One region of the Streptomyces sp. NBC_00250 genome, then DNA from elsewhere that is predicted to be linked to it. Evidence: riboswitches for the same ligand, from Rfam matches in the RefSeq annotation. Region 1 holds a riboswitch; the other holds the start of a gene.

What was found. Region 1 has a riboswitch for S-adenosylmethionine ahead of OG259_RS29885 (aminotransferase class V-fold PLP-dependent enzyme). Riboswitches for the same ligand answer to the same signal wherever they lie in the genome.
Region 2: it holds a riboswitch for S-adenosylmethionine, as region 1 does, so the genes downstream of both, thrC (threonine synthase) here and OG259_RS29885 (aminotransferase class V-fold PLP-dependent enzyme) in region 1, are expected to answer to the same signal.

The regions. Positions count from the first base shown of each region.
Region 1 is NZ_CP108088.1:6,598,629-6,602,965, reverse strand. It holds gene OG259_RS29895 (rhomboid family intramembrane serine protease) at 1-653, shown strand, start outside; gene OG259_RS29890 (Lrp/AsnC family transcriptional regulator) at 650-931, shown strand; gene OG259_RS29885 (aminotransferase class V-fold PLP-dependent enzyme) at 1,003-2,415, opposite strand; SAM riboswitch class IV at 2,660-2,776, opposite strand; gene trpD (anthranilate phosphoribosyltransferase) at 2,865-3,929, opposite strand; gene qcrB (cytochrome bc1 complex cytochrome b subunit) at 4,061-4,337, opposite strand, start outside.
Region 2 is NZ_CP108088.1:4,240,256-4,244,592, forward strand. It holds gene groL (chaperonin GroEL) at 1-506, opposite strand, end outside; gene OG259_RS19045 (cold-shock protein) at 850-1,053, opposite strand; gene OG259_RS19050 (MoaD/ThiS family protein) at 1,465-1,743, opposite strand; gene thrC (threonine synthase) at 1,758-3,068, opposite strand; SAM riboswitch class I at 3,062-3,206, opposite strand; gene OG259_RS19060 (glucosyl-3-phosphoglycerate synthase) at 3,356-4,324, shown strand.

The DNA of each region.
Region 1 (4,337 bases):
CCTGCTGTCTGCTCTTCGCGATCGGCCCGGTCTCCGGGCTCAACCCGGTGTACGGCACGGGCGACCAGCTCCTCGCGGCGCAGGGCGAGTACTTCCGCCGCTGGGGCGTCGTCCCGGCCGAACTGATGAGCGGCGAGCCCCGCGCCCTGCTCACCCCGCTCACCGCGCTCTTCGTCCACGGCAGCTGGCTCCACCTGCTGGGAAACATGCTGTTCCTGTACGTCTTCGGAGCGATGGCCGAGGAGCGCATGGGTCCCGTCGAGTTCGCCCTCTTCTACCTGGGCACGGGCTACCTCGCACTGCTCGGGTACGCGGTGGCGCACGCGAACAGCGAGCAGACCCTGGTCGGGGCGTCCGGGGCGATCTCCGGGGTGCTCGGGGCCTTTCTCTTCCTCTTCCCGCGCTCCCGGGTCACCAGTCTCTTCCCGTTCCTCTTCTTCCTGCCGCTGCGCTTCCCCGCCTGGATCGTGCTGATCTTCTGGTTCGTGCTGCAGTGGCTGGCCGCGCGGGCGGCGGGCGCCGGTCCCGGCGTCGCCTATCTGGCCCATGTGGTGGGCTTCTCCGTCGGCTTCCTCTACGCCTGGGGGCGCTACCGGGGTGGGGATAGAGTGAAAGCCCAAGCCGCGGCGACCGAGGGAGAAAGCCAGCCGTGATCACCGCGATCGTGCTCATCAAGACCAGCGTGGACCGCATCCCCGAGATCGCCGAGTCGATCGCCGCGCTCGACAGCGTCAGCGAGGTCTTCTCGGTGACCGGCACCTACGACCTCATCGCCATGGTCCGCGTGCCCCGTCACGACGACCTGGCGGACGTGATCCCCGGCAGCATCAGCAAGATCCCGGGCGTCGAGGCCACGGACACGCATGTCGCCTTCCGTACGTACTCCCAGCACGATCTGGAGGCGGCCTTCGCCATCGGGCTGGAGTCCTGAGTCCTCGTACACGGCACGGGTGAAGGGGGCCTCCCGCTCGGGAGGCCCCCTTCACCCGTACGAGTGAGTCCTCAGCCGCGGTCCGGGACGCAGCGGCCGTCCTCGGTACGGTACTTCCACTGCGCGCCGTCGCGGACGAGCTCCTTCACGGCGCCGACGAACCGCTCCACGTGCTCGTCCGGCGTACCGGCGCCGAAGCTCACCCGGATGGCGTTGAGGGAGCGCTCACCGGGCGCCGCCTCGGGGGCGCCGCACTCGCCCGGGTCCTGCGGGTCGCTGCCGAGCAGCGTGCGGACCAGCGGGTGGGCGCAGAACAGACCGTCGCGGACGCCGATGCCGTACTCGGCGGAGAGCGCGGCGGCGAAGTGGGAGCTGTTCCAGCCCTCCACGACGAAGGAGATGACACCGACGCGGGGGGCGTCGTCGCCGAACAGCGAGAGCACCTTGACCTCGGGAACCTCGGCGAGACCCTCGCGGACCTTGGCGATCAGGTGCTTCTCGCGGGCCACGAGCCCCTCGAAACCGGCCTCGGCGAGCGCCTTGCAGGCGGAGGCGATGGAGTACACGCCGATGACGTTCGGGGAGCCGGCCTCGTGCCGGGCCGCGGTGGTGTGCCACTCCACGTCCACACCACCGTCGGCCCGACGCGCCACCTTGCGGGAGGCGCCGCCGCCCGCGAGGTAGGGCTCGGAGTCCTGCAGCCAGTCGGCGCGGCCCGCGAGGACGCCCGAGCCGAAGGGCGCGTACAGCTTGTGCCCGGAGAAGGCGATCCAGTCCACGTCCAGCTCCTGCACGGAGACCGGGTGGTGGGGCGCGAGCTGGGCGGCGTCGAGCACGATCCGGGCGCCGTGGGCGTGGGCGGCGGCGGCGAGTTCCTTCACCGGCCACAGCTCACCGGTGACGTTGGAGGCGCCGGTGACGCAGACCAGGGCGGGACCGTACGGGTCGCGGTCGGCGAGGGCGCGCTCCAGGGTGGCGACGGCCTGCTCCGGGGTGCGCGGCGCGTTGAGGTAGGTGACCCGGGCGTCACGCCAGGGCAGCAGCGAGGCGTGGTGCTCGGTCTCGAAGACGAAGACCTGGCAGTCGGCGGGGAGGGTGGCGGCGAGCAGGTTGAGCGAGTCGGTGGTGGAGCGGGTGAAGACGACCTGGTCGCCGGGGCGGCAGTCGAGGAACTCGGCGACGGTGACGCGGCTGTTCTCGAAGAGGTCGGTGGAGAGCTGGGAGAGGTAGCCGGCGCCGCGGTGGACGCTGCCGTAGTAGGGGGCGTACGCGGCGACGTCGTCCCACACCCGCTGGAGGGCCGGGGCGCTGGCCGCGTAGTCGAGCGCGGCGTAGGTCACCTCGCCGCCGGTGACGAGCGGGACGGTGACGTCGCGGCCGAGCACGGGCAGCGGGGCGTCGCAGCAGGGGTCGGCGGACTCGGCGGCGGTCTCGACGACAGCGGTGGCGGTGGCGGTGACGACGGCGTCAGGGCGTGCGGACATGGCGGTATCTCCCGGCGGGCGGTGCTGAATGGCTTCGGTGATCCCGTACGCGGCCGGACATGGCGGGGTACGGGTGATGCCTCGGAGGACATGGGAGGGCACGGAAGTGCACGCGGGTACACGGGTACGCGGAAGTGACCCTGATCCGATGATCCGAGGGTGAAGAAGGGGCGTATTCGCCCTATCGCATTCGCTTGCTCACGGAAAAAGCTCCTCGAGAGACCAGGACCCCTGGTGTTCGAGGGGTCCGCGCTTGCCGTAGACCTCGCTGCCTACGGCCTGGTCATCACCCGGGGCACCCCGCCACGGACGGAGGGTTGCCGGACAGCAAGCCGGGGCCAAAACGCTGTCACTCGTGACCTGTAGAGCATCCTGCCACATGATCGACGAAGCGCAAGACCCCGGTCCGCATACTGGACCGGGGTCTTGGGCATACGACGTGCGAGGGATCAGGCGTTGCTGGCGGTGATCCAGCGCTCCAGGGCCCGGCGGGCCTCGCCGGAGTCGATCGCCTCCGCGGCCTTCTCGATGCCGACGCGGATCTCCTCCACCAGGGTGCCCTCCCCCGGCGTGAGCGCGGTCAGCGCCGCCGCCGAGTTGAGCAGCACCGCGTCCCGTACCGGACCGGTCTCCCCCGCGAGCAGTCGGCGGGCGACGTCGGCGTTGTACGAGGCGTCGGCGCCGCGCAGGGCCTCCACCGGTACGAGGTCGATGCCGACGTCCCGAGGATCGAAGGCCTCCTCGCGTACCGAACCGTCGCGGACCACCCAGACCCGCGAGGTGGCGGTGGTGGTCAGCTCGTCCAGGCCGTCGTCGCCGCGGAAGACGAGCGCGGAGGAGCCGCGGTCGGCCAGCACCCCGGCCATGATCGGAGCCATCCGGGCATCGGCCACGCCGGTCGCCTGGGCCTTGACGCGGGCCGGGTTGGTGAGCGGACCGAGGAAGTTGAAGGTGGTCCGGATGCCGAGTTCCTTGCGGGCCGCGGCGACATGACGCAGCGCCGGGTGGAACTTCACCGCGAAGCAGAAGGTGATCCCGGCCTCCTCCGCGACCTCGGCGACCCGCTGCGGGGTCAGCTGCAGATTGACGCCCAGCTTCTCCAGGACGTCGGAGGCGCCGGAGGCGGAGGACGCGGCCCGGTTGCCGTGCTTGACGACCTTGGCACCGGTGCCGGCGACGACGATCGCGGACATCGTGGAGATGTTGACGGTCTTGGCGCCGTCGCCGCCGGTGCCGACGATGTCGACGGACGGGCCGGGCACCTCGATCGTGTTGGCGTGCTCGTACATGGTGCGGACGAGGCCGGTGATCTCGTCGACGGTCTCGCCCTTGGCGCGCAGGGCGACCGCGAAGCCGGCGATCTGGGCGTCGGTGGCCTCGCCGCGCAGGATCCGGTCCATCGCCCAGGCGGTGTCCTCGGCGCTCTGGTCGCGGCCGGTCAGCAGACCTTCCAGTACGACGGGCCAGGAGCGGCCCGCCGACGTAGGTCCTCCAGCGGGGGTCGCAGCGCTCATGGCAGCTCCTGGTGAGTCCGTAACGGCTAGGGCTCCACCCTATCGACCCCCGGGGACGGCAAAGAGCCCCGTCCATCGAATGGACGGGGCTCCCGCTGTGGCGACTTCAGAAAGTCGGAGGATCCAGGTGATCAGTGGTGGCCGTGGCCGCTCTCGATCTCCTTGTACTCCTCCACCGTGGGCTTGGCGATCTGGTTGTCGTCGCCGTAGTAGCCCTTGTTGAGCTTGACCCGGAGCTTCTCCATGCGCCCGATCTTGCGCTCGACACCGTTCTCGTCGACGGCCGGCGGAAGCTCCGCGGCCTCGTACTGCTCGTGCGCGGTGAGGCGGTGCCTCTCGCCCTGGCTGAGCGGCTCGTGGATCTCGACGAACTCACCGTGCGGCAGGCGCTTGATGATGCCGGACTCG
Region 2 (4,337 bases), 2.4 Mb from region 1:
TTGCCGACCTTGTCCATCGCCTCGGCGATGAGCTCGCCGATCTGGGTGTCGGCGGCGGAGATGGAGGCCGTGGAAGCGATCTGCTCCTTGGTCTCGACATCCTTCGCCTGCTCGAGCAGGGCGCCGGAGACGGCCTCGACGGCCTTCTCGATACCGCGCTTGAGGGCCATCGGGTTGGCACCGGCCGCCACGTTGCGCAGGCCCTCGCGGACGAGCGCCTGGGCGAGAACGGTGGCCGTGGTCGTACCGTCGCCGGCGACGTCGTCCGTCTTCTTGGCGACTTCCTTGACCAGCTCGGCGCCGATCTTCTCGTACGGGTCCTCGAGCTCGATCTCCTTGGCGATGGAAACACCATCGTTGGTGATCGTGGGGGCGCCCCACTTCTTCTCGAGGACGACGTTGCGACCCTTGGGGCCGAGGGTGACCTTGACGGCGTCAGCGAGCTGGTTCATGCCGCGCTCGAGACCGCGCCGGGCCTCCTCGTCGAACGCGATGATCTTGGCCATGTGAAGTGGTCCTCCCGGACATGGGGTGGATAACGCTCCAGGACCGCGCCGACGCCCGCGACGGACGGCCTCCGTAGCTCCGCGTGGTTCCTTGCCCCACCCGGCCGGCGGCCTCGTCTGCCCGATCCTCGTAGCACTCTCACCTTCCGAGTGCTAACGCCAATGATTAGCACTCGCCCTAGGAGAGTGCAAGCGACTCTCGATGATCGGGATGCGGGGCAGGGGGTGACGGAAGGGGCGCGCGAGGGGCGCGGGAGGGGTCCGGGAACGCACGAGGGGTCCGCATCCCCTCAGGGATGCGGACCCCTCGACGGCGTTGCGTCGGTGGCCGATCGCGCCGCGCTCAGACGGCGAGCTTGACCATGTCCGCCTGCGGACCCTTCTGGCCCTGCGAGATCTCGAACTCGACTCGCTGTCCCTCTTCGAGGCTGCGGTAGCCATCCATCTGGATCGCGCTGTAGTGGACGAAAACATCCGCACCACCGTCGACCGCGATGAAGCCGTAGCCCTTCTCCGCGTTGAACCACTTGACGGTGCCCTGAGCCATGCCTAACTCCCCTATTACTGTGGCCCTTGCGCGGGACCGCACTTCGCGGACCCGGGTCAGACCCTGCGCCGGAACGCGTCGACCGCCGCTGAATGTATCTGCCCAACTGCCCTCTGCAACAGGTCAATCGAGCGAGAATTCTGGGCGTCGCGGAAAGGCGAATTGGGGAGAATCCCTTGAGTTACGGGGCAAGTCGGGCCCGGCAAAGCGTGCAGAGGGTACACATCGCACACGCACTTTGGCTGCTTCTTGTCGTGCGGGGACGCATTCTCATATGCGCCCGGCATGAGCAGCGGAGGGGACTTCCCCAACTCTACCGCGCTCAACCATGCAGAATTGCCCCTTCCGCTTTATGACGCGGAAGGGGCAATTCAAGAAAGACGGGACAACCGGTGTGGCCGGAGCGACGGCTCAGCAGCCGCCGGCGACGGCCGGGATGATCGAGACGCCGGCGCCGGCCGGGGTGGCCGTCTCCAGGCCCTGCTCGAAGCGGACGTCGTCGTCGTTCACGTAGACGTTGACGAAGCGGCGCAGCTTGCCCTGGTCGTCCAGGACGCGGGCGGAGATGCCCGTGTGGTTCTTCTCCAGGTCCGCGATGACCTCGGCGAGGGTCGCGCCCTCGGCCTGGACCTCGGACCGACCGCCCGTGTAGGTGCGGAGGATGGTGGGGATGCGGACGTTCACGGCCATGTCTTCGTAACCTTTCAGAGGGCCAGGCCGGCGTCGCGGAACGCGTCGAGGCTCGGGCGGATGGTGGCGGTCGCCTGAGAGGTGTCGGCCACCGCGTCCAGGGTCTTGAGTCCGTCGCCGGTGTTGAGGACGACGGTGGTGAGGTTCGGGTCGATCAGCCCGTTCTCGACGAGCTTCTTCGCGACACCGACCGTCACGCCGCCCGCGGTCTCGGCGAAGATGCCCTCCGTCTCGGCGAGGAGCTTGATCGCGGCCACGACCTGCTCGTCGTCGACGTCCTCCACGGCGCCGCCGGTGCGGCGGGCGATGTCGAGGACGTACGGGCCGTCGGCCGGGTTGCCGATCGCGAGCGACTTGGCGATCGTGTTCGGCTTCTGGGGCCGTACGACGTCGTGCCCGGCCTTGAAGGCCACCGACACCGGGGAGCAGCCCTCGGCCTGGGCGCCGAAGATCTTGTACGGCTTGTCCTCGACGAGGCCGAGCTTGATGAGCTCCTGCAGACCCTTGTCGATCTTGGTGAGCTGGGAGCCGGAGGCGATCGGGATGACGAGCTGGTCGGGGATGACCCAGCCGAGCTGCTCGCAGATCTCGTACGCCAGCGTCTTGGAGCCCTCGCCGTAGTACGGGCGGAGGTTGACGTTGACGAAGCCCCAGCCCTCGCCCAGCGGGTCGCCGATGAGCTCGGAGCAGAAGCGGTTGACGTCGTCGTAGTTGCCCTCGATGGCGACGAGGTCACCGCCGTAGACACCGGCCATGACGACCTTGCCCTGCTCCAGGTCGTGCGGGATGAACACGCAGGAGCGGAAGCCGGCGCGGGCGGCGGCGGCGCCGACGGCGCCGGCCAGGTTGCCGGTGGAGGAGCAGGAGAGGGTGGTGAAGCCGAAGGCGCGGGCGGCCTCGATGGCCTGGGCGACGACCCGGTCCTTGAAGGAGTGGGTCGGGTTGCCCGAGTCGTCCTTGACGAAGAGCTTGCCGGGGGCGACGCCGATCTCGCGGGCGAGGTTGTCGGCCTGGACGAGCTTGGTCCAGCCCGGGTTCAGGTTCGGCTTGTCGGCGACGTCGGCGGGGACGGGCAGCAGGGGGGCGTAGCGCCAGATGTTGGCGGGGCCGGCCTCGATCTGCTTGCGCAGTGCCTCGGGGTCACCGGTGGGGAGGTCGTACGCGACTTCGAGCGGTCCGAAACAGAGTTCGCAGGCGAAGATCGGGCCGAGTGCGAACTTTTCACCGCATTCGCGACAGGAGAGCCCGGACGCGGGACCGAGGTCGACCGAAGTGGCGGGGGTAACAGTCTGTACAGCCATGGAGGCGAGGCCCTTTCTCCTCATCTTTCCCATGACGAATTTTTCGCCATGAGACGGATTTGGCACCTTCCCTAGCCGGGAGCCTCGCTGGAGGACGAGTAACCGACTGGAGGGTTGCCGGGGCTTCAACGGGCCGTTTCCCTCTGCCCCTCTGGATGAGCGGTATTCGATTGTGAAGCGCGGTGAACTTTCGTTCCTGCGCTCCGGCGCGGGCGGCACCCCGACGTGCATCGGGCATCCGCGTTGTTCAAGACTGTAACCGAAGGCCCGGACGCTTGGACCGGCCGTCCGAACCGCGAGATGGAGATCACGTGCTGGAAGAGGTGGAGCGCTGGCTGGACCGGCGGTCCTGGTCCGTGGAGGACCGGCCGCTGGAGCGAATCCTCGCCGCCAAGCGAAACACGAAGGTCAGCGTCGTCCTGCCGGCGCTGAACGAGGAGGCGACGGTCGGTGACATCGTCGCCGTGATCCGGCGCGAGCTGATGTCGGAGGCGGTGCCGCTCGTCGACGAGCTGGTGGTGATCGACTCGGGCTCCACGGACCGTACGGCGGAGGTGGCGGCGGCGGCCGGGGCGCGGGTGGTCGCGCGGGACGCGATACTCCCGCGGATACCGGCCGTGCCGGGCAAGGGCGAGGTGCTGTGGCGGTCACTGATGGTGACCACCGGGGACGTCGTGTGCTTCGTGGACGCCGACCTGCGGGACTTCTCCGCGGACTTCGTGACGGGGATCGTGGGCCCGCTGCTCACCGATCCGGACGTCGACTTCGTGAAGGCGATGTACGACCGTCCCTTCGGCCCCGAGTTCAACGGGCTCGCCTCCGGCAAGACCGCCGGCCAGGGCGGTCGGGTGACGGAGCTGGTGGCGCGCCCGCTGCTGAATCTGCACTGGCCGCAGCTGGCCGGCTTCGTGCAGCCGCTCGGCGGTGAGTACGCGGCCCGCCGCTCGCTGCTCGAACGGCTGCCCTTCCCGGTCGGTTACGGAGTGGAGCTGGGGCTGCTCGTGGACGCCCTGCACACGGTGGGTCTGGACGCGCTCGCACAGGTGGACGTGGGGGTGCGCAAGCACCGGCACCAGGACGGTCTCGCGCTGGGCCGGATGGCGGCGGCGATCTACCGGACGGCGCAGCTGCGGCTCTCGCGGGGCCATCTGGTGCGGCCGCGGCTGACCCAGTTCGAGCGGGGCGAGAAGGGCTTCGAGCCGCGGACGTACGACGTGGACACGGAGGAGCGGCCGCCGATGGCCGACATCGCGGAGTACGCGCACCGCCGCGTGGCCTGACCGGACGGCCTGA